Regions from separate parts of the Arthrobacter sp. 179 genome, predicted to be linked through region 3. Evidence: predicted binding sites of a transcription regulator. Region 3 holds the regulator's gene; each other region holds the start of a gene.
The links. The regulator LexA, encoded in region 3, represses DNA repair genes until DNA is damaged. The targets are predictions, from matches to a motif close to TCGAACANNTGTTCGA.
Positions count from the first base shown of each region.

Region 1: a site for LexA is predicted at 3,791-3,806, ahead of ACT3UE_RS02685 (DUF6504 family protein). Genes of this name have one in related genera too.
Region 2: a site for LexA is predicted at 5,208-5,223, ahead of uvrA (excinuclease ABC subunit UvrA). Genes of this name have one in related genera too.

Region 1 is NZ_JBQSYU010000003.1:15,749-23,697, forward strand. It holds gene ACT3UE_RS02680 (DNA polymerase III subunit alpha) at 1-3,351, opposite strand, end outside; gene ACT3UE_RS02685 (DUF6504 family protein) at 3,348-3,659, opposite strand; gene ACT3UE_RS02690 (GNAT family N-acetyltransferase) at 4,030-4,617, opposite strand; gene ACT3UE_RS02695 (SOS response-associated peptidase) at 4,675-5,439, opposite strand; gene ACT3UE_RS02700 (glutaredoxin domain-containing protein) at 5,475-5,744, shown strand; gene ACT3UE_RS02705 (S-(hydroxymethyl)mycothiol dehydrogenase) at 5,847-6,932, shown strand; gene ACT3UE_RS02710 (MBL fold metallo-hydrolase) at 6,932-7,564, shown strand; gene ACT3UE_RS02715 (hypothetical protein) at 7,663-7,949, opposite strand, start outside.
Region 2 is NZ_JBQSYU010000023.1:20,438-28,386, reverse strand. It holds gene ACT3UE_RS12870 (DEAD/DEAH box helicase) at 1-1,090, opposite strand, end outside; gene ACT3UE_RS12865 (trans-aconitate 2-methyltransferase) at 1,172-1,969, shown strand; gene ACT3UE_RS12860 (S1C family serine protease) at 2,018-3,307, opposite strand; gene ACT3UE_RS12855 (hypothetical protein) at 3,781-3,984, shown strand; gene ACT3UE_RS12850 (MBL fold metallo-hydrolase) at 4,003-4,674, opposite strand; gene ACT3UE_RS12845 (GntR family transcriptional regulator) at 4,785-5,162, shown strand; gene uvrA (excinuclease ABC subunit UvrA) at 5,294-7,949, shown strand, end outside.
Region 3 is NZ_JBQSYU010000015.1:49,138-57,086, reverse strand. It holds gene ACT3UE_RS10415 (SseB family protein) at 1-815, opposite strand, end outside; gene priA (bifunctional 1-(5-phosphoribosyl)-5-((5-phosphoribosylamino)methylideneamino)imidazole-4-carboxamide isomerase/phosphoribosylanthranilate isomerase PriA) at 818-1,561, opposite strand; gene ACT3UE_RS10405 (hypothetical protein) at 1,627-1,779, opposite strand; gene hisH (imidazole glycerol phosphate synthase subunit HisH) at 1,779-2,417, opposite strand; gene hisB (imidazoleglycerol-phosphate dehydratase HisB) at 2,418-3,038, opposite strand; gene ACT3UE_RS10390 (histidinol-phosphate transaminase) at 3,097-4,227, opposite strand; gene ACT3UE_RS10385 (LysM peptidoglycan-binding domain-containing protein) at 4,295-4,693, opposite strand; gene lexA (transcriptional repressor LexA) at 4,957-5,691, shown strand; gene ACT3UE_RS10375 (ATP-dependent DNA helicase) at 5,745-7,763, opposite strand; gene hflX (GTPase HflX) at 7,756-7,949, opposite strand, start outside.

The sequences.
Region 1 (7,949 bases), on a different contig from region 3:
GAGCCGGGTGGAGAACAGCAGCGGCCCGGAGTTCTGCTGGGCTTCGTGGAAGAAGGTGCAGTCCACGCAACCGGTCCCGTCGTCCAGGGAGATGAACACAACCCGTCGACCGCCACGCATCGGCGGTGTCTGCGTGGCGACCCGTACACCGGCAACCAGCACCTCCGTTCCGTTGCGCAGTCCCAGCAGGTCCTCGGCATGGGTCGCCCCCAGCTTCCCCAGTATCGGGGCGTGCGAGGACATCAGGTGGCCGCTGACGTCCACCGACATCAGATCCAATTCGGTGCGGACGGTCTCCTCCATGCTCTGTTCGGCCTCCCCCACGGCCAACCCGCCCAGTTCCACATCACCCATCGGCAAGGACAGCTGTCCCGGGATGGGCCGGTGCCGTGGGGGCAGCGTCTTGGCGGTCCGGGCGGTCAGGTGGAGCATCAGATCCGCGCGGTTGCCGCGTCCAGCCGCTTTTTGCAGGGAATCGAACGCCCCCAGCGCGGCAAAGGTGCGCAACGAGGACCGGCTCAGCCCCGACCGGTCACGTACATCGGCCAGTGAGTCGTAGGGCCGACCGGCCACGACCCGCTTCACCTCGGTCCCTGAGACCCCGTGGATCCCGCTCAAGGACAGCCGGATGCCCAACCGTCCGGCAGGCATCGTCCCCGGGGCCCGGTAGACGGGGGGCACCGTGGCCGGGGGGAGCAGTCCCTTCATGCGTTCGACCCGGTAGGAGGCATCGGAGTTGTTGATGTCCAAGGGCAGGATGGGGATGCCCATCCGCCGTGCCTCGGCCACCAGCAACCGTTTGGGATACATCCCGGGGTCGTGTTCCCAGATGCCGGCCAGGAACGCCTCGGGGTGGTGGGCCTTCAGCCAGGCCGACTGGTAGGTCGGTACGGCGAAGGCCGCGCCATGGGCCTTGCAGAAGCCGAAGGAGCCGAAGGCCTTCAACGTCGTCCAGACCTCGTCGATCACGGCCAACGGATAGCCCCTCGCCAGGGCGCGGGAACGGTAGAGTTCCTCCACCCGCGGTTCGGCCTGCTCGTTGCCCAGCAGCCGCCGATACACATCGGCCTTGGCCAGCCCGCACCCGGTCATCACGTCGAAGATCCGCAGCACCTGTTCGTGGAAGACCGTGACCCCGTGGGTCTCGGCCAGGGCAGGTTTGAGATCGGGGTGCGGATAGCTTTCGACCGCGAATCCGTGCCGGTTCTCCAGATACGGCTTGACCATGTTCGATTGCATGGGCCCGGGCCGGAACAACGAGATGTCGATGATGATGTCGTTGAATCGGCGTGGCGCCAGCTTGCCGATCAGTTCACGCTGCCCGGGGGATTCGATCTGGAAGCAACCCAGGGTGTCGGTGGTGCAAATGAGCTCGAAGGTCGGTTCGTCATCCAGCGGGACCCGCTGCAGGTCGATGGTCCCGTCGCTATCCAGATACTCCGGAAGCTCCCCGTCGGGTGTTCTCGGGTGGGCCCCGGCGCGCGCGACCGCCTCCCCGTCCCCATGGATCCTGACGACTTCGGAGACCGCATGGGCCATCGCCGATTGCATGCGCACCCCCAACACGTCGAGTTTGAGCATGCCCATGGGATCCATGTCGTGCTTGTCGAATTGGCTCATCGCCAACCCGAGTCCGCTGGGCTGGACCGGGGTCCGGTCCAGCAGGGTGTTGTCCCCCAGGATCACCCCGCAGGGATGCATGGAGATGTGGCGGGGCAGCCGGTCCAGCCGTTCGGTCAGGTCCACCAGCAGGTCCAGTTGCTTCTCGGCCCCCATCCGTTCGGCAAAGGGGCGCAGCTCCGGCTTCTCCTCCAGGGCCTCGCGGAAGTTGCTGGCCGAGAAACGCCACAACTGTTTGGCGATGACGTCCAGATCCCCGTCCCCCATGCCCAGCGCCTGCCCCGCGTCCCGGACGGCACCCCGGGCCCGGTATCCGTTCTGCATGCTCATCAGGGTCACCCTCCCGGAGCCGAACCGCTCGAAGATGTGCTCATAGACCCGATGACGCTCGGCGGATTCGACGTCGATGTCGATATCGGGAAGGGTCGTCCGTTCCCGGGACAGGAAGCGCTCGAAGAGCAGGTCGTGCGCCAGCGGGTTCACATGGCTGATGCCCAGGAGGAAGTTCACCAGCGAGGAGGCCCCGGACCCCCGGGCGGCATTGCGCACGCCCAGGGTGGTGATCATCGAGCTGACCTCGGCCACGGTGAGGAAGTAGGTGCTGAACCCCAGGTCCGAGATGGTTTCCAGTTCCATGGCGAGTCGATCGCGCAGCGTACGGGAAGCGGCGTCCTGCGGAATCAGGCGGGTGATGCCTGCTTCGCAGCGTGCCGCCAGCTCCGCGTCGGGGTGGCCGCTGATGCCGATCACGCTGGCTTCGGGGACCACGGGGATTCCCCAGCCGGCGTCGTCCACCGGGTCCATCCGTGCCCAGTCGGCCATCGCCGCGGTGTTGCCCAGCAGTTCCCCGGCGACTTTCCCCTCCCCCGCCTCCCGGGCGATTTCCCGGGCCAAGGCGTGCATCCTCCCGGGGCTTTTGAGCCACCCCTGACCGTTTGGTTGCAGGTCCCTGAGGGTTTCCAGCGAGCTCAGGGCGCGGGCGGAGTCCAGGACGTCGGCAGTGGCGGCCCCGTCGGGGACCGCGTAGCGCACGGCGTTGGTGAGCAGGGCGGGGACGTGCAGGGCCTGGGCCGTACGCAGCATCCGGATGGAATGCGCCGTGCTGAGCCGCTCACCGGGGGTGTTCATATGGGTGACCAGCTCCAGGCACACCACGTCCCGGCCCACCGCCTGCAGCCATCCGGCCAGCGCGGTCCTGGCGCGCGGGAGTTCACGACGCAGGGCCGCCTGTCCGACGTCGGAATCCGGTCCCAGCAGGACCTTCAGCACCGTGCCGGCCTCCGGGTCGGTGGCGCAGGCGGCCAGCTCCGCGTGGGTCACCCCGACCGGTTTGCGTCCGCTGACGCCCCGGTGCGCCGAGGTTCCCTCATGGGCCAGGGAGACCAGTCGGCAGAGGGCACGGTACCCGGCCCCGTCGCAGTGTCCTTTGGCCAGCACGACGATCCGCCCCTGCACCTGGGGCCCCGGACGCCCCCGGGCGGCATGCCCCGGAGGAGGACGGGGGTCATCGGCCGCGGGGCCCAGCACGGCAAGGTTCACCCCGAGGATCGGATCCAGCCCGGTGTCCCGACAGGCCTTGAGGTGTTTGACGGCCCCATACAGGCCATCGCGTTCGGTGGTGGCCAGCGCGTCGGCCCCCTCGGAGGCAGCCCTCAGGGCCAGGTCCTGCGGCCAGGAGACCCCGTAATGGGCACTGAACGCAGAAGCCACGTTCAGATGGGTAAAAGTCATGCGCTCTCCAGCAGGGCATCGTGGATCCGGATGAGCCGCCAGCGCCCGCTCTCCACGTCACGGGAGACCTCGAAGGTCAGTAGCGGCCCCTTGCCGGCGAGTCTGACCTGGAGCCGCCAGATCTCGTGGTCCACGAGTCCCGGGCCGCGACCGCGTTCGGCGCGGACCTCTTCGGCCCACCAGCGACGGCGTTCAAACCAGCGCACGGGGTCGGCGGCAACACGGTATTCCCGCCCCTGCCACCGCATCCGCAAGGGTAGCCCCGCGGTACTGCATTCCACGTCGACTGACTGGGTGAAAAGCCCCATCTGATACCTCCAAATCGCCCCGGACGACGGCATTGGTCCCGGAGCCCTACACGATGGGAGGGGCCGCGAAACTGCCTGTGCACGACGACCACTCCATTCTATTCGAAACTTTGTACTAAGCAAGATCAGACTAGAAAGTATGTACGACACTTTGGGTCTCGTGGGTGGAGGTATCCGTTGGTGGTGCTGATCGAAGGCTGCTGCCCCCGAGGTTCAAGCCCACTCGCAGGGCCGTCTCGAACCGGTCCGGGGAACCTCCTGCATGCCGAAGCTAGTGCGCGCAGCAGGCAACAGGCCCCCGAAAAAGGGCACAGCAACGTCGTCCAGATGATTCGGGAGGAACCTGCTGTTCACCAGGCAGGCAGCCGCGTCAGGGCCTTCCTTCTCCAGGCAGGAGCGAGAACAGCACCATGTCATGGCGTTCGCCGGATCGTGCCGTTTTGGAGCGTTGGAGCCCTTCGCGGGTGAACCCGGCATTGAGTGCCACCTTTTGGGAGCCGATGTTTGCCGATGCGGCCTCGAGGCTCACCCGTTGGGCGCCCAGCTCTTCTATTGCCCACCGGGTCACTGCCCTGGCTGCGGCAGTGGCCACCCCGCGACCGCGCGCCCATGGGGCCACCCAATACCCCACTTCCACCGTGGAGTTGGCCGGATCGACATCAACCAGTCCACAAGAGGCGAGTACGGCATCCGTCGTTTCATCGACCACGGCAAAAGGTGCTCCGGTCCGTTCGTTCCAGGTCATTGCGGAGTGATCCGCAAATGAGGCCGCGTGCTCCTGCGTGTATGGATGCGGCACGGTCGTCCAGCGGATGATTTCGGGGTCCTGGCACGCCCGGTGAATCGATTCCGTATCCCCGCGGCTCCAGGGACGCAAGATGATCCCTTCCCCGCCGTCCGTCGAGCCCCTCAGGATCGGGGGTGTTTCGTTCCACGCCAAAGTCATGGTGAACATCATAGGGGACCCCGCTTTTGAGCAATCGGCCACTGATGGTTGGTCCGTTCCCACCCCGGATTACTCCGCGAAAAGATCCTCGACCGGCTCGATGAGTTCGGGGCCGTTGTTCCGCACGTTGCCCACGGCGGAGCCGACTTCACGGAGGGACCAGCCACCGGCGACCTCATGGGCTTCGTCCCTGACCTGTTCGACCAGTGGGCCGGCTTCCCGGTCGCCGGGGTTCAACCATTCGGACATCGCCGCCCGGTCCAGGGGAATGGGCAGCCGGTCGTGCAGGCCGTGCAGCTCGTCGAGTACTTCGGATTCGCCCGTTTCCTCGGGTGAGGCCATCGTGAGGATGCTGCAGCTGAGCAGCCAACGTTCCGGATCGTCCTCCGCCTTCGTGGGATCCTTCCACCATTCGTAGATGCCGGCGAAGAAGATCAGCGAGTCGTCTTCCCGGTGCACGAAATACGGACGCTTGGAAGCGGTCTTGCCCGTCCCGGACTTCTTCCACTCGTAGTATCCCTCGACGGGGACGGCACAGCGGCGGGCCTTGATGGCGGCGCGGAAGGTGGGTTTCTCCAGGACCGTTTCGCTGCGGGCGTTGAAGGCCCTGACCCCCACCGAGGGGTCCTTGGCCCAGCTGGGGACCAGACCCCATTTAGCCACATGCACCTGCCGGACGACTTCATCGTCCAGGAGTCGCTCCAAGACGATCGGCACATCGGTGGTCGGGGCGACGTTCCATGATTTGCGCAGTTGCAGCGCGTCATCTGCTTCCGCTTCGGCTTCGGCCACCAGATCGCCGATGGCCCGGGCCATTACGTATCGTCCGCACATGGAATAAGGATCTCATAGTGCCGGTTGTGCTGGATATGACTGATTTGAAGACCGAGGAATACATCCCCGAAGCCGGGGCCGTCACCATGTTCACCACCTCCTGGTGCGGATACTGCAGGAACCTGAAGAAGGCCATGGACGCCGATGGCATCTCCTACCGGGAGGTCAACATCGAGGACGTCGCGGGAACCGCCGAGATCGTCGAGGAGTTCAACGGCGGTAACCAGACGGTCCCCACCTTGATCTTCTCCGATGGTTCGGCCGTCACGAACCCCCGAATTGAACAGGTGCGCGAGCGTCTCTAGCGGCTCTATGACAGGATGAAAGGTGCCCGCGGTTTTTCCGCGTGGGCACCTTTTTTCTGAATTGGATGGGCCGTGCTGGACACGGCCGAGAGGATGGAAACCATGGCACAAAAGGTCAAGGCTGTAGTCGTCAAGGCCAAGGACGCACCGGTGGAAATCGAGACGATCGTCGTTCCGGATCCCGGTCCCGGCGAAGCGGTCGTGGACATCCTCACCTGCGGGGTCTGTCACACCGACCTGCACTATAAGCTCGGCGGCATCGGCGACGAGTATCCGTACCTGCTCGGACACGAGGCCACAGGCGTCGTGAGCCAGCTCGGGGAAGGCGTGACCAACGTCGAGGTCGGCGATCGCGTCGTCTTGAACTGGCGGGCCGTCTGCGGCGAATGCCGGGCCTGCGCCAAGGGCCAGCCGCAGTACTGCTTCGATACAGCCAACGCCGATCAGCCGATGACCCTCGAAGATGGCACGGAGCTCTCCCCCGCGCTGGGCATCGGGGCCTTCGCGGAGAAGACCCTGGTTGCCGCCGGCCAATGCACCAAGGTCGATGACGACGTCGATCCAGCTGCCGTGGGCCTGCTGGGCTGCGGCATCATGGCCGGTATTGGTGCGGCGATCAACACCGGGGAGGTCAAGCGCGGCGAATCCGTCGCGGTCATCGGGTGCGGAGGGGTCGGCATCGCCGCCATCGCCGGCGCGAAGCTGGCCGGTGCCACCACGATCATCGCCGTGGACATCGATCAGTCCAAGGTCGACATGGCCGTCGAGCTCGGAGCCACGCACGGGATCAACTCCAAGGAGAAGGACCCGGTAGAAGCCATCAAGGCACTGACCGGTGGCTTCGGCGCCGATCTCGTCATCGAGGCCGTCGGGCGTCCGGAAACCTATCGGCAGGCCTTCTACGCCCGTGACCTGGCCGGCCGCGTGGTTCTGGTCGGCGTTCCGACGCCGGAGATGAAACTCGAGTTGCCGCTGGCCGATGTCTTCGGCGGTGGCGGTTCACTGAAGTCCTCCTGGTACGGCGATTGCCTGCCCTCCCGCGACTTCCCCATGTTGGTCGAACAATACAAGCTCGGACGACTGGATCTGGATGCGTTCGTCACCGAACGCATCGGTCTGGGGGACATCGAGGCTGCCTTCGAGAAGATGCATGACGGCACCGTGCTGCGTTCGGTGGTGGAGCTCTAATGCCGGCACAGATCGAAAACCTGGTGACCTCCGGAACGTTCAGCCTCGACGGCGGGACCTGGGATGTGGACAACAACGTATGGATCATCGGTGATGAAGCCGAAGTCCTCGTGATCGATCCGGCGCATAAGCCGGCAGCGATCGTTGAAGCAGTCGGTGGCCGCAAGGTCACCGCCGTGCTGCTCACCCATGGGCACGACGACCACATCCGCTATGCCCGCGATTTCGCCGAAATGGTCAACGCCCCGATCTACATGAATCCCGAGGACCAGATGCTCTGGGAAGACGTGTTCCCGGGGACGACGCCGGATGAACGCATTGCCGATGGCGATACCTTCGACATCGCCGGCACCACGTTGCGGGCCATCCACACCCCCGGCCACTCCCCCGGTTCCACCTGCTTCTACGCCGAGGAGCTGGACACGCTCTTCTCCGGGGACACGCTGTTCAGCGGCGGGCCCGGGGCCACCGGTCGCAGCTATTCCAGTTACAAGACGATCGTGGAATCCATCCGCGACCGGCTGCTGGTGCTGCCGCCGAACACCATCGTGAACACCGGGCACGGCGACGCCACCAGCGTCGCCGCCGAAGCCCCGCAGTTGCAGGAGTGGCTGGACCAGATCGAGGAATAACCAACAACGGCAGGCCGGCAGGCCCGCCGACGAAGACAGCGCGTGGCGGGAATCCCCAGGGGTTCCCGCCACGCGCTTTTTCACCGGTCGCCCTGGTCCTAGGCTCCTGTTTGACGCCGCAGTAACCGGTGTCGGCGGGCCAAGCTCCCCAGCGGAACCACTTCCCCTTCCGGCCCGGCAGCCGCCGAAGCCGGACGCATCGATCGGGCGGAGGAGGCCCTGAACGGGACCGGCACGACCTGGAGCACGTTGATGATTCCCTCGTATCGCAGGATGGCTTCGGTCAGTTCGATGCTGTGGGCATAGCGGCGCAGCAGCAGGCCCTGGCCTTCGCCCAAGCTCGTCGACCCCGGTTCCAGTCGGAGGGAACCGGCCAGGACGGTGG
Region 2 (7,949 bases), on a different contig from region 3:
CGGCCCGGCCGGCGATCTGGTGGAACTCGCGGGCATTCAGCGGCCGGGTGCGGATGCCGTCGTATTTGGAGAGTGCGGTCAGCATCACCGTGCGGATGGGGACATTGATGCCCACCCCGAGGGTGTCGGTGCCGCAGATGACCTTGAGCAGGCCGGCCTGGGCCAGCTGTTCGACCAGTCGGCGGTATTTGGGCAGCATGCCGGCGTGGTGGACCCCGATCCCGTGACGGACCAGGCGGTTCAGTGTCTTGCCGAAGCCCGTGGCGAAACGGAACCCGGCGATCAGTTCGGAGATCCGGTCCTTCTCCTCCCGGGTGCACACGTTGATGCTCATCAGGGACTGGGCGCGTTCGATGGCTTCGAGCTGGCTGAAGTGCACCACATAGACGGGAGCCTGCTGGGTGGACAACAGTTCCTCCATGGCTTCCTGGACCGGCTCCTCGGAATAGTAGTAATGCAGGGGGATGGGGCGCTCGGCGTTGGCCACCGTCGTGGTGTGCCGACCCGTGCGCTGGGTGAGTTCGTCCTCGAAGCGGGTGACGTCGCCCAGGGTCGCGGACATGAGCAGGAACTGCGCCTGGGGCAACTCCAGCAGCGGGACCTGCCAGGCCCAACCGCGTTGCGGGTCGGAGTAGAAGTGGAACTCGTCCATCACCACAGGGCCCAGATCGGCGTCGCCCCCTTCGCGCAAGGCGATGTTGGCGAGGATCTCCGCGGTGCAACAGATGATCGGAGCGTCCTGGTTCACCGAGGAATCCCCGGTGACCATCCCGACGTTCTCGGCTCCGAAGATCTCACAGAGGGCGAAGAACTTCTCCGAGACCAGCGCCTTGATCGGCGCCGTGTAATAGCTGCGGTCCCCGCGGGCCAACGCATGGAAGTGGGCGGCGACGGCCACCAGGGATTTCCCGGAGCCGGTCGGGGTCGCCAGGATGACGTTGTTGCCCTCGACCAGTTCCATCACCGCCTCGTCCTGCGCCGGATACAGGGAAATCCCGCGATCCTCCGCCCAGGTCAGGAAAGCGGCATAGGTCGATTCGGCGGTGGCCCCACGCGGCGGGGAATCAGGCAGCAGGTCAGTAAGATTCATGGTCCCTCCAGCCTATCGTCCAGCGACCCCGGCGTCGGTGTGCACGCGTCGAACCCGTCGAGGCCGGAATAGGGTGGGGCCATGAAATGGAACCCCGCCAAGTACGTCCAATTCGCCACCCACCGCGACCGCCCCTTCTTCGAGCTGATCGCCCGGATCGAAGAAGACGCCCCGAGGCGGGTCGTCGACCTGGGTTGCGGTCCGGGTCCGCTGACCGCCGCACTGGCCGATCGGTGGCCCGACGCCCGGATCACCGGGCTGGATGCCTCACCCGAAATGATCGGGAAGGCCACCGCGGATCATCAGCGGCCCCGTGTGGACTTCGCCGAAGCCGACGCCGCAACCTGGACTCCCGAAGCGGAAACCGACGTCCTCATCAGCAATGCGATGATGCAGTGGATTCCCGGGCACGGGGAGCTCATGGCGGGATGGCTCGATGCCCTCAAGCCGGGCGCGTGGTTCGCGGCCCAGGTACCGGGCAACTTCGAGGCCCCCTCGCATGCGTTGATGCGAGGACTTGCCGCGGAAGCGCAGTGGGCGGACCGCTTGCAGGGATTGGTGCTGCGCAAGGACGCGGTCGCCGAACCGGAGACGTACCTGCGCCTGATGTTCGACCATGGTTTCGAAGCAGACGTGTGGGAGACCACGTACGAGCAGATCCTGCACGGTCCCGACCCGGTGCTCGACTGGGTCCGCGGTACGGCACTACGCCCGATCCTCTCGGTGCTGGAGGATGCCGACGCCGCGGAGTTCGAGGCGGAGTACGCCGCGCTGGTCCGTGAGGCCTACCCTCCCTTCACCGGCCCGGATGGCGGGGAACTGACGGTCTTCCCCTTCCGGCGCATCTTCATGGTCGGGCGCAAGGAGGACCGGCGGTAGGCATGGAGGCCCGCATGAGGCCGATAGGGCCGCGGTCTTGGCACCGGCCTAGCCGCCGGATTCGTTGCACTGCTGCGGATCCCCGTAGGGGCTACGTGCACCGTTGATCAGCCAGTTGAGTCCGTCCCAATGCATTTTGTACTCGATCGCCCAGTCTGAACAGTCCTGCTGGCCGTCCTTGCTGTCTTCAGTGTCCTGCACCGTTTGTAGCTGGACGAGGGCCACCAGGTCGTCGCCGTGTCCGCTGACATCAACGACGTTGAATCCGAGCCAGTACGACGAGGCCAGACCTGCCTGCCATGTGCCCAGTCCGCCCATGCCCTCCTGCATTTCAGGAGTGAAAAAATCGAATGCCGCCTCGTAGGCGCCATCGTTGATGCCCTGACCGTGGATCTGCAGGCTCTGGGCAATGTTCATGGCCTGATCGTGCTCTGAGTCGATGGAGACCTCGACCTCGACGCTCCGGGCCAGGGCATCTTCGCACTCGGCAGGCCGCACCGGGACGTTCCGTTGCTGCCATGCCTCGACTGCTTGTGCCGTACGGGGTCCGGAGACGGCATAGGCCATGCCAGCGACGGATCTCTCACTGCGGCGGTCCGGACGCATGCTCATGACCCCTGCAACCGAGCCGTCCCGGGTGATGAGAGGGCCACCGCTGTTCCCGGGGTTGACCGGTGTGTCTGTCAGGACGAAGTTGCCGGAGTCCACTTCGGATTCGGGCGCGCCTCGTTTCAGCCCGCTGACCGTTCCCTTGGAGAAGGAAAGGTCGTCGCCAAAGGGGAAACCCAGCGCCGCCACCTCGGTCCCGACGGGTGGATCCTCCTGCCGCAAGGTAAATACATGGCCCGGGGCGGTGTTGTTCAGGCGCAACAAGGCGAGATCAGCGTTGTTGTTCACTCCCATGACTTGAGCCCCGGAGAGATCGCCGTCGATCTGGGTCGTGACTGAAGTTGCCCCCTGTACGACATGGGCTGCCGTCACGAGCAAGTCATCCGCGACCAGGAAACCCGAGCCGGTCCCTCCACCGTCACAGGTGACGACCTGGATTTTTGCCAGGCCGCTGGTGACGTCCTGTGCCGTCTCGGGCCACGTCGCGACCGACTCACTCGAGGCGGCTGGTGTAGTGGGTGGGGAGCTTGGTGGTGGGGATGGAGTTTTCGGTTCCGGTGCGGAGGAGGTCGCTGGTGACGAGGGGGCCGCAGGTCTTGGCACATCGGCTTGGGGTGAAGCAGTCAGGGCCGCTCCGCCGCCTGATAAGGCACTGCAGCCGGTGATGGCAGTTCCGATGATGGTTCCCAACGCGATCAACTGATACGTTTTTCCGGTCCGGGGCTTCACGTCGGCTCACTCTCCTTGTCGTCGGAGCCGCCCGGGCAATCTTGGTGGACAGCGCGAAAGTTGACTTAGCTTAGAGCGTTCTGCCGGCTAGGACCAGTGTTCAAGGGATCCCGTTCTACGGGGGCTGGTGAAGGGCGCGGCCTTTAGTCAGCGGACCACGTGGTGACCGATGGTGGGAGGAGTGGCTGCGGAATCTGGGGGGCCCGACGCCGGGGGTATCTGTTGCCGCACGGAAGTGTCTGCGTATGGACGGCGCCTGCCCTGGGGTGCTGCCCTCGGGAACTTGAAGTATCACCGAGGCTTCGAAACCCCCGGAATGGGGAGCCGTGGGACGTCCCGTCCAGCTACAGTTCCATGGTCGGGAACCGTGGCCCGACCGGGAGGCCTCCGCGCAGTCAAACCTTCCCGTGCCGTGTCCGGGGTGGTAGAGCTGGGGTCAGCAGCGACGGAACACCGCACAGGAGGAACCGGCCATGGAAAACCCACTACCCCGCGCCTACCAGAGCTATCTGGAGGGGGCCGAACCAGCCTTCCTCGATACCGTCCGACCCGTCATGCAGGAATCCGTGGCCGAAGGCGAATACGGGGTCCTCGTGAGATTCCTCGGATCTGGCGTCCAGGCCCTGGTGTCGGAGACGGTCCCGTTCGGAGAGGTCCGGGAACTGCATAACGAGTAGGGGGCGCCAGCCAGCCGTCTACCAGCCGCGCTGTTTCCATTCAGCCAGTTGCGGGCGTTCCGCGCCCAGGGTGGTGCCCTTCCCGTGACCGGGATGGACGAATGCGTCATCCGGGTACTGCCCGAAGAGACGCTCAGAGACGTCCTCATGCAGGGAGGCAAACCGGGAGGGGTCGCCATCGGTGTTCCCCAAGCCTCCGGGGAAGAGGCTGTCACCGCTGAAGATATGCGTCGGGCCCGAGGGGTCCTCATACACGTAGGCGATGGAGCCGGGGGTGTGTCCACGCAGGTGCACGGCCCGCAGATCGAAGCCGTCGAAGTTCCCGATATCGTCCTGGCCCAGGACCACAGCGGGTTCGACTCCCGTGGCCGCCCGGATCCCTTCCACGTCGTCGGCCCCGCAGGCCGTCCGCACGCCGGTCTCATCGGCCAGCTCGCGCAGCGCCCGGACGTGGTCCCAATGCTGGTGGGTGGTGGCGATCAGCTCAAGGTGCGGGGTCACCGCCGCGTCCTCGGCGGCCTCACTGATCAGACCGCGCAGTGCCGGTGCGTCGGCGGCGGCATCGATCAGCACCTGCGCGCCGGTCTGCTTATGGGTGATGAGGTAGGCGTTGTTGTCCATCGACGAAACGGACACGCGGCGGATGGTGACCTCCGCCAGGTCATGCAACAGCGAATTCTCTGGGCTCATGCCGCCAGCCTAGGCGCTCGCCGGAGCGGGGGAAAAGCGCCGGCGGGTACTGTGGGGGGCACCCGAAGCCACGGCCAGCGATGACCGGCCCGGATCCCCGAGGAGACCCAGTGAACGACGACGTCTTGGATTTTGTCGCCATCAGCAAGGACGTGCCTGAGAACCCGTATGACCAGATCCGCCAACAGATCCTGGAGGCCATCGGTTCGGGGAAGCTGGTTCCGGGAACCCGGCTGACTTCGGTCCGGGCGCTCGCCGGACGACTGGGGGTCGCCGTGAACACGGTGGCCCGGTCCTACCGGGAACTCGAACAGGCAGGAGCAGTCCAGACCCGAGGGCGTCACGGGACCGTCGTCCTGGCCACGGGCTCCGAGGGCGACCGCAGACTCGCGTCCGCGGCCCAGGAACTGGCCTCGCAGGCCAGGACCTGGGGCGTGGGGGAGGACCGCGCCGTTGAATTTCTGCGGGCCGCCTTCCGCGTGCAGTGAACACCGGCGGTCCAAACCCGCTGAAACCCGCAAAAACATGAGTCTTCGAACGTGTGTTCGAGGCCGAATTCGACTACTCTGGACCCGTGGCTATTTCCTCCAGCGAATTGCAATCCGTTCCCAGCGTTTCCATGGAATCCATCGAGCGTGCCCACGACCGGTCGCGACTTCTCGTGAAGGGCGCCCGGGAGCACAACCTGCGCAATGTGGATCTGGATCTCCCGCGGGACGCGATGATCGTCTTCACGGGCTTGTCCGGATCGGGCAAGTCCTCCCTGGCTTTCGACACGATCTTCGCCGAGGGCCAGCGCCGCTATGTCGAATCGCTCTCCGCCTATGCCCGCCAGTTCCTCGGCCAGGTCGACAAGCCGGACGTGGACTTCATCGAAGGACTGTCCCCGGCGGTCTCGATCGATCAGAAGTCGACGTCGAAGAACCCGCGTTCCACGGTCGGGACGATCACCGAGATCTACGACTACATGCGCCTGTTGTGGGCCCGTGTCGGCCACCCGCACTGCCCGGTGTGCCATGAACCGGTCACCCGGCAGACCCCGCAGGCGATCGTGGACCAGCTGCTCGAGCTCGAGGAGGGGATGCGTTTCCAGATCCTCGCTCCGGTGGTCCGCTCACGCAAGGGCGAGTTCGTCGACCTTTTCAAGGAGCTGGCTGCCAAGGGCTATGCCCGTGCCCGGGTCGACGGGGACACCATCCAACTCAGCGACCCCCCGAAGCTGGGCAAGCAGTACAAACACACCATCGAGGTCGTCATCGACCGGTTGGTCGCCAAGGACGGCATCCGGCAACGGCTGACGGATTCGATCGAGACGGCCCTGGGCCTGGCCGACGGCCGCGTGCTCGCTGACTTCGTCGACCTGCCCGCCCAGGACGACGCGCGGGTCCGGGCCTTCTCGGAACATCTGGCCTGCCCCAACGAACACCCGTTGGCGATCGACGAGGTCGAGCCGCGCTCGTTCTCCTTCAACAACCCCTTCGGTGCCTGCCCCGCGTGCACCGGCATCGGGACCCGGTTGGAGGTCGACGAGGAACTCGTCGTGCCCGATCCGGGCAAGACATTGGCCGAAGGGGCCATCGCGCCCTGGTCGCTGGGCGTGGCCACCACCCAATACTGGAACCGGCTGCTGCAGGGCCTGGGCGACGACCTGAAATTCGATCTGGATACCCCCTGGCGCAAGTTCACCGACGTCCAGCGCGATGCGATCCTCAACGGCAAGGACCATAAGGTCGTGGTCCAGTACCGCAACCGTTTCGGACGGGAGCGCAAATACAGCACCGGGTTCGAAGGTGTCATCCAGTACATCCACCGCAAACACCTGGAAACCGAATCCGATCACGCCCGGGACCGGTACGAGGAATACATGCGGCAGATTCCCTGCCCCGTGTGCAACGGCGCCCGGCTGAACCCCGCCTCCCTGTCGGTGCTGATCAACGGCAAGTCCATTGCCGAAGTCTCCGCCATGCCGATGCGCGAATGCGCCGACTTCCTCAATGCCCTGGTCCTGTCGGGACGCGAAAAGCAGATCGCCCACCAGGTGCTCATCGAGATCCAGGCCCGGCTGCGCTTCCTGCTCGACGTCGGACTCGAGTACCTGAACCTCGAACGAGCCGCCGGAACGCTCTCCGGTGGGGAGGCCCAGCGCATCCGCCTGGCCACCCAGATCGGTTCGGGGCTGGTCGGCGTGCTCTACGTCCTGGACGAACCCTCCATCGGCCTGCATCAGCGCGATAACCGACGCCTGATCGAGACCCTGAACCGCCTGCGCGACCTCGGGAACACGCTCATCATCGTCGAGCATGACGAGGACACCATCCATCAGGCCGACTGGATCGTCGATGTCGGCCCGGGGGCCGGCGAACACGGGGGCACCGTCGTGCACTCGGGGTCGTTGGAAGGGCTGATGGCCAATACCGATTCGATGACGGGCGACTACCTCGCGGGCCGCCGCAGGATCGAATTGCCGGCCAAGCGCCGCAAGGTCGATCGCAAACGCCAGGTCACCGTCGTCGGCGCCCGGGAGAACAACCTGCAGGACGTCACGGTGAAGTTCCCGCTCGGGGTGCTGACCGGCATCACCGGGGTCAGCGGCTCCGGGAAGTCCACGCTGGTCAACGACATCCTCTATAAGGTGATGGCCAATAAGCTCAACGGCGCCAAGCAGGTGGCCGGACGGCATACCCGCGTCGAAGGCCTCGACCAGCTCGACAAGGTGGTCCACGTGGACCAGAGTCCGATCGGCCGGACCCCGCGTTCCAACCCGGCGACCTACACCGGGGTCTTCGACCATGTCCGCAAGCTCTTCGCCGAGACCAACGAGGCCAAGGTCCGTGGCTACCTGCCCGGGCGCTTCTCCTTCAACGTCAAGGGCGGGCGCTGCGAATCCTGTTCCGGCGACGGCACGCTGAAGATCGAAATGAACTTCCTGCCCGATGTGTACGTCCCCTGCGAGGTCTGCCACGGGGCCCGGTACAACCGCGAAACACTCGAGGTCCAGTACAAGGGCAAATCCATCTCCGATGTGCTGAACATGCCGATCGAGGAGGCGGCGGAGTTCTTCGCGGCCTTCACCCCGATCGCCCGCCATCTGAAGACGTTGGTGGACGTGGGGCTGGGATACGTCCGGCTCGGCCAGCCCGCCACGACCCTGTCCGGCGGCGAGGCCCAGCGGGTGAAGCTCGCGTCGGAACTGCAGAAGCGTTCGAACGGGCGCAGCATCTACGTGCTCGATGAACCGACCACGGGTCTGCACTTCGAGGACATCCGCAAACTGC
Region 3 (7,949 bases):
TCATCACGGGCCATCCCGGAACGCAGGGAGACCTCCACGCGCAGCTCCGGGCCCGGGCCTCCCCCGGCCATGACCGTCCCATCGGCGGTGCGCGAAGCAACGCCCCGGCCCGGGGCCGCGGTGATCCCGAGGATGGCGGGATCGGCGTCGGCCGCGGCCTGCAGCAGCGGCAGCAGGGTCTCGTCGGCGTAGCTGGGGGTCCACACCTGCTGTTGGGCCAGCGCCCACATCGCGGGCCGTCGCAGGACGAAGGTGGCCTCTGCCGCGGGGTCGATCACGAGGAGCTGGGCCTTTTCGGCCACGGCGGACAAGGCGGCCCGCGGAGCGTAGACGGCCACGGGGCGTGCTTGCCCGTGCCAGGCCTGCAACCGGTCGACACTGCTGAACACCGGCAGGGCGGGGCGGCCGTCAGGGGCGGTGATGGTCACCAGCGCCATATCGGCTTCCTTGTCTTCGGTGAATCCGTGGTCCCCGAGGCCCCCTTCGGCCAGGGTCGCGACCACGGGCACGAACACCCTGGCGTGGGCCAACGCCTCGTGGACCATATGTTCGGTACCGGAGCCGGCCTTCAGCGCGGTGATGGCTTCGAGGTAGCCGGGGTCGGCCGTGCCGTCGTCATCATCGAAGTGGTGCAGCGGGTTTCCCCCGCCCGACAGATCCCGTCCGGCCCAGGATTGGCCGGCGGAGTCGGTGGCTTCTCCGGCGCGGAGCAGGGCGGCCTCGATATGTCCTGGCAGGTGGCGGCCGATCGGCTGGTCCGTGGGAGCTTTCCCGCGGGGTGTTCTGGCGGCCGCGTTGGATGCGCCGTCGGTCATCGCTACCGCCGGCCGGCGACGTCGAGGGCCTGGGGCAGGGTGAACTGCCCGGAATACAGGGCCTTGCCCACGATTGCGCCCTCGACCCCGTCGGGCACCAAGGCACGTAGTTCGCGCAGGTCATCGAGGCTGGAGATCCCGCCGGAGGCGATCACGGGTCGACTGGTTCGGGTGCACATTTCACGCAGCAGGTCCACGTTCGGACCGCGCAGTGTTCCGTCCTTGGTCACATCGGTCACGACGTAGCGGGCGCATCCGGCGTCTTCGAGCCGGGCCAGCACGTCCCAGAGGTCTCCCCCTTCGCTGGTCCACCCGCGGCCGGCCAACGTGGTTCCCCGCACATCGAGTCCGACGGCGATCTTGTCTCCGTGCCGGGCGATGGCGCGGGCCGTCCAGTCGGGGGCTTCCAGGGCAGCGGTACCCAGGTTGACCCGGGCGGCGCCGAATTCCAGCGCCCGTTCCAAGGATTCGTCGTCCCGGATTCCGCCGGAGAGTTCGATCTTGATTCCCAGTTCACGGGAAATCCGGGCGACGGCCTGGGTGTTGTTCCCCCTCCCGAATGCGGCGTCCAGGTCCACCAGGTGCACCCACTCGGCGCCGTCTTGTTGCCAGGCCAGGGCCGCTTCAAGCGGGTCACCGTACCCGGTCTCGCTGCCGGCTTCGCCCTGGACGAGGCGGACGGCTTGCCCGTCGGCGATGTCCACCGCGGGCAGGAGTTCGAGGATGCTGTTGCTGGTCACGGGGATCTTCTCCGGTCTTCGTCGAATAGGTCGTGGGGGGTGGTACGCGGCGTCTTGCCGGGAGGGGAAGACTACTTCAGGGTCATGATGTAGGCGGAAAGCAGGGCCATCGCCGCCAGGACCCAGGTCGCGATGATCCAGGAGATATGGGCCTTTTGCTGACGCAGCGACAACGCACCACCGGCGAGGATGCCGCCGACCGCCATGAGGATGAGACTCCACATCAGGACAGGGTTCCCAACCAGTTGGATAGCAGTTTCGCCCCTGCTTCGCCTGACTTCTCCGGGTGGAACTGCACGGCCGACAACGGCCCGTTCTCCACGGCGGCGATGAAGGGGCCCCCGTGATCGGACCAGGTCACTGCCGGGGGGCTCATACGCGGTTGGGCCACCGGGAAATCCCAATGCTGGACCGCATAGGAGTGTACGAAGTAGAACCGCTCGTCCTCGAGACCGGCAAAGAGCCTGGACCCTTCGGCCGCCGTGACGGTGTTCCAGCCCATATGCGGGACCACCGGCGCCTTGAGCCGCTCGACGGTTCCGGGCCATTCCCCGAAACCGGCGGTCCGGATACCGTGTTCGACCCCCTCATCGAAGAAGACCTGGTGGCCGACGCAGATCCCCAGGACCGGACGGCCCCCGGCGATCCGGCGCCCGATCAACGGTCCTGCCCCGACCTCGCCGAGGGCCTTCATCACGCTGGCGAAGGCGCCGACTCCTGGAACGACGAGACCATCGGCCCCACGAATGTCATCCGGTTTGTTGCTCAGGGTGACTTCGGCTCCGACGTGTTCGAGCGCGCGGACCGCGGAACGGATGTTGCCCGATCCGTAATCCAGCACGGTGATCCGGGGCCCGGCCATCTACAGGGCACCCTTCGTGGAGGGGATCATCCCGGCGTTGCGGGGGTCTGGTTCCACGGCCTGGCGCAAGGCGCGGGCGAAGGCCTTGAACTGCGCTTCGACGATGTGGTGCGGGTCCCTGCCGGACACCAGTCGCATGTGCAGGCAGATCTGTGCGTGCAGCGTGATCGATTCGAAGACGTGGCGGGTGAGCGAGCCGGTGAAGTGCCCGCCGATCAAGTGGTATTCCTGACCTGCCGGCTCACCCCCGTGAACCAGATAGGGCCGTCCCGAGATGTCGACGACCGCGTGGGCCAGGGCCTCATCGAGCGGGACCGAAGCTTCGCCGAAGCGGCGGATCCCCGCCTTGTCGCCCAGGGCGGTGCGCAGGACCTCGCCGATGGTGATGGCCACGTCCTCCACCGTGTGGTGGGCGTCGATGTGGGTGTCGCCGGTCGCCTGGACCGTCAGGTCGATCAGCGAGTGCTTTGCCAGCGCCGTGAGCATGTGGTCGTAGAACGGGACGCTGGTGCTGATGTTCGCGACACCCGTGCCGTCCAGGTCGAGTTCGACGGTGACGGTGGACTCGCTGGTGGCACGCTCCATGCGGGCTCGGCGACCGCCGAGCAATTCTGCAGACATGGGTATTCCTTCGGTGTGGGTGGGGCGGGCGGCGACGGTGGCGGCCCGCAGGTTAAGTCTAGCTGTCGTGCCCGGTGCCGGTATCCGCGGCGGGGCTCAGGAGGCCCTCCAAGGCCTGGAGGAATGCGGTCGTCTCGGTCTCGGTTCCAGCGGTGACCCGCAGATGACCGGCGATGCCCACATCTCGGATGAGTACCCCGGCCTCGAGCAGACCCTGCCAGATGGCACGGGAATGCTCGAGCCCGCCGAAAAAGACGAAATTGGAGTCACTGACTGCCGGTTCCAACCCCAACCGGGTGAGTTCGCGGACGATCCTGTCGCGTTGGCCCTTGATGTCCTCGACCGTGGCCAGCAGCGCATCGACCTGTTTCAAGGCGGCATTGGCGGTGGCTTGGGTGACGGCCGAGAGGTGGTAAGGCAGACGGACCAGGCGCAGCGCATCGGCGATTTCCGGGGCCGCCGCGAGATAGCCCAGCCGGGCCCCGGCCAGCGCGAAGGCCTTGCTCATGGTCCGGGTGACGATCAGTCGTTCGCGGCCGGGCAGCAGTGTCAGCGCGGATCCGGTCCCGCTGAGTGCGAATTCGGCGTAGGCCTCATCGACGATGACGATCGCCTGGCTGGCACGCCCTGCCTCGTATACCGCTTCCACGACGTCCAGTCCCAGGGCGGTACCCGTCGGGTTGTTCGGCGAACAGAGGATCACGATATCCGGCGCCGCCTCCGTGACCTGGTCCGCTGCGGATCGCGCGCTGAGTCCGAAGTCACCGCTCCGCTCTCCGGCGAGGTAGGTGGTGTCGGTCCCGCTGGCCAGCAACGGGTACATCGAATACGTGGGCGGGAAGCTCATCACGGTGCGTCCCGGCCCTCCGAAGGCCTGGAGGATCTGCTGCAGGACCTCGTTGGATCCGTTGGCGGCCCACATGTTCGCCGCATCCAGCCCGTGTCCCAAATAGTCGGCGAGGCGTTCGCGGAGTTCGGTGAATTCACGATCCGGGTAACGGTTCAGGGACGCAGCGGCGGCACTGACCTCTTCGGAGATGGCCCGGCTTACTGCCTCGGGCAACGGATGGGTGTTCTCGTTGACGTTCAACAGGATGGGCACGTCCAGTTGCGGTGCGCCGTAGGGTTCGATGCCACGCAGGTTTTCACGCAGGGGCAATTTGGCCAGTCGTTCCAGCTGATCACTCACGACCCCATTCTATTGCCCGTGCCCCGCAGTCGGGAATCGGACCGGGTGACAGGGTCATAAAGCGGGCCTAATCGCCCGTGGGGACGAAGATCTCCTGGCCCGGGACGAGGACCGATCCGTTCAGGTCGTTCATTTCCGTGATTTCCGCCATGACGTCACGGCGGTCGCGCTGCGGGGCGAACTCCTCGGCCAGCGCCCAGACCGTGTCGCCCTCCATGACGGAGACGGTCGTGGCTTCCACCGCGGTCGTATCCGATGCGTCCGAGGCCATGACCGGGGCGGTGAAGATGCCAGCGAGGACGAGCAGGGCGGTGGCTGCCAGCATGACCGGCAGGCCAATAAGGATGAAGCGCCCCCGGCGCGTCAGCTCCAGCCGGCCCCGAGGGGTGGAGGCATGGGCCGGGGCGGTGGTCGGAACGGAGTCCGCCTTGAGGGACACCGGGGCTGCGAGTGCGATCTGCGCCATGGTCTGACCTTCCTGTTGTCCGCCGAAGCGGGTTCTCGTTGCGGGTGTCGAACCCGATCTTCGAACTCATATTCGAACTTCTATCTCATTTTTAGCATCTATGTACGAAGATTGTCGAGACACGTTCGAATAAATCTTTGAATGAAGTCCGTGACTGCCCTAGAGTGGAAGACATCGGCTGGATGGATGAGAGTCCACCAGTTGCATCCGACACATTGCGCACAGCCCCGGTACGCCGGCGATTTACCAGGACGGGATGGATCATGAGCTCAGCGGAGAATCCGGCGCCGAAGAAGGCACCGAAGGGGTTGACTGTCCGGCAGAGGCGGATCCTGGAAACCATCCAGGAGGCCGTGACCGCCAAGGGGTATCCGCCGTCCATGCGCGAAATCGGCGATACGGTCGGGCTGGCGAGCTTGTCCAGCGTCACCCACCAGCTCGCCCAGCTGGAGAAGCTCGGCTACATCCGGAGGGATCCACGCCGCCCCCGGGCCATGGAGATCCTGCGCCCGCTGGCCCCCGAGGTCACCGGGACCCCGGAGGCCTCGCAGCCGGCTCCCGCCCCGCGGGAACCGGAGCAGCTTCGGCCCCGGCTGACCGTGGTGGACTCGGATGATTCCGACGAGGTGGCCCGGGTTCCGCTGGTGGGCCGCATCGCCGCCGGTGGACCAATCCTGGCGGACCAGGCGGTCGAGGATGTCATGTCATTGCCACGCCAACTCGTCGGGCACGGTGAACTGTTCATGCTCAAGGTCAGCGGGGATTCGATGGTCGAGGCAGCCATCTGTGACGGGGACTGGGTCGTCGTCCGCCGTCAGCAACATGCGGAGAACGGCGATGTCGTCGCGGCGCTGCTCGATGACGAGGCCACGGTGAAGACCTTCAGGCAGCGCGACGGCCACACGTGGCTGCTGCCACAGAACCGCCAGTACGAGCCGATCCTGGGCGATCATGCCACCGTCATGGGCAAGGTCGTTTCGGTGATGCGTTCGATCTAGGCCGCGGTGTACTTCCAGGAGGGCCCGTCCGCGGACGGGCCCTCCTTTCATGTCTAGTCCTCGCTCGCCGCCAGACGCCTCAGCGACCCCAGCACGACGTCCTTGTCCGTGGTCGACCACATCGGGGGCAGCGACGCACGCAGGTAGTTTCCATAGCGTTCGGTGGCCAGCCGTGAATCCAAGACGGCCACCACGCCACGGTCCCCCGTGGAACGGATCAACCGGCCTGCCCCCTGGGCCAGACGGACTGCTGCATGGGAGGCGGAGACGGCCATGAAACCGTTGCCCCCATGTCGGGCAACGTCGCGGCTGCGTGCCGTGGACAGCGGGTCGTCGGGGCGTGGGAAAGGGATCCTGTCGATGACCACCACCCGGCATGACTGACCCGGCACGTCGACTCCCTGCCAGAGGGTCATGGTCCCGAACAGGCAGGTATCGCGTTCATCGGCGAACTGCCGGACCAACGTGGACATGCTCGACTCGCCCTGGCAGAGGATCTCCGGGTCCACCCGTGGCCGCAGCGCTTCGGCGGCCTCCTCGGCGGCCCGCCGGGAGGAGAACAATGCCAGTACTCCCCCGCCGGAGGCCCCGATCAGGTCGGCGAGCTCATCCAGGGCCTCGGTCGATACGTTTCGCGATGGTTTGGGCAGATGCCGCGCAACATAGAGCATCCCCTGCCGGGCATAGTCAAAGGGGCTACCGACATCGATGCCCGTCCACGCGGGAGCCCCCTCGCCGAGCAGCCCCAACGATCCGGCCACCGGTTCGAAGGCAGCACCTATGGCCAGGGTCGCGGAGGTCAGGACGACCGTGCGGCCGTCGAAGAGGCCCTCACGTAATTTGCCGGCCACCGACAGTGGAGCGACATTGATCGTCGCGGGGGCCGAGTCATCCGGGGCGCTGTAACCGGCCCCCGGGGTGAAGTTGCCTTGGCGGGATATCCAGACGACCTCGCGTTCATCGGCGGGTCCATCGAGGCGTTCGCACTGTTCCTGCAGATACATCAACTGCGAGCGGGCCATCTGGCGTCCGCCGTCAGCGGTTTCGCCATTCCCCGGTTTCGAGTCGGACAGGGCCGTACGCGCCGCTTCGCGCACGGCGGCGATGGCGGCGACCTGCTCTTCGTTCAGCCCCTTGGGCAGCAGCCCGGTCGGCACTCCCTCCAGGGAGTCGGACAGGGTCTTACCCGCCTGGTTGAGGGCTTCGACAGCGACGCCTTTGCAGTTTCTGCGGGTCGCGGTGGCCGCGGCGGCAACCAGCGCTGCCGAGATGGGGCGGGTCACCGAATTGGTGACCCGGTCCTGGAGTTCATGGGCCTCGTCGATGATCACCGTGTCAAATTCCGGCAGCACCGCCAATCCCTCGAACGCCGAGACGGCCAGCAAGGCGTGGTTGGTGATCACGATGTCGGCATCGCCGGCCTTCTTGCGGGCCAGTTCGCTGAAGCATTCCTCGGCCATCGGGCACCGCTGGGCACCGAGGCAGTCCATGGCACTGACGGAGACCTGCCGCCAGGCACGTTCGCTGACCCCCGGGACGAGATCGTCCCGGTCCCCCGATTCGGTTTCCTCGGCCCATTCGCGTACGCGAACGACTTCCTGGCCCAGTGCCGAAGTGGGCCCCGTGCCGGCGGTCAACGGGCGGGCCGCCCCGTCATCGCCCAACGCGAAGAGCGCCCCTTCATCCTCGTCGGGGTAGCCGCCTCCCAGCTTGTACTTGCAGACATAGTTCGATCGCCCCTTGGCCAGGGCGACATCCAGGTGCCGCGGCAGCTCGTCATCCAGGTTCTCCAGGAGCCGGGGAACGTCCCGACCGACGATCTGGGCCTGCAGGGCCAAGGTCGCGGTGGAGACGACCACCGGTTTATCTGCTTCGAGGGCGTGGGCGATCGCCGGAACCAGATAGGCCAGCGATTTACCCGTCCCGGTGCCGGCCTGCACCAGGAGGTGCTTTCCGCTTTCGAAGGCCTCCACGACCTGTTTGGTCATCTCATGCTGTCCGGGCCTGCTTTCCCCGCCCATGCGTTCGACCGCCTGATCCAGGAGGGCGACCACCTCTTGTACTTCAGCCATGTACGACGAACTGCTCCAATTCCGCGGCGAGTGCACCGCGTACCTTCACGGACAGACGGGTCCCTTCATCCAGGTGCTCGGTCTCCAGGATCTCCGCGTCGGAGCCGTGCAGCCGGTGGACCAGATCACCACGGTCATAGGGAATCAGCAATTCCATGGCCACATCCGGACGGGGGATGGCTTCGC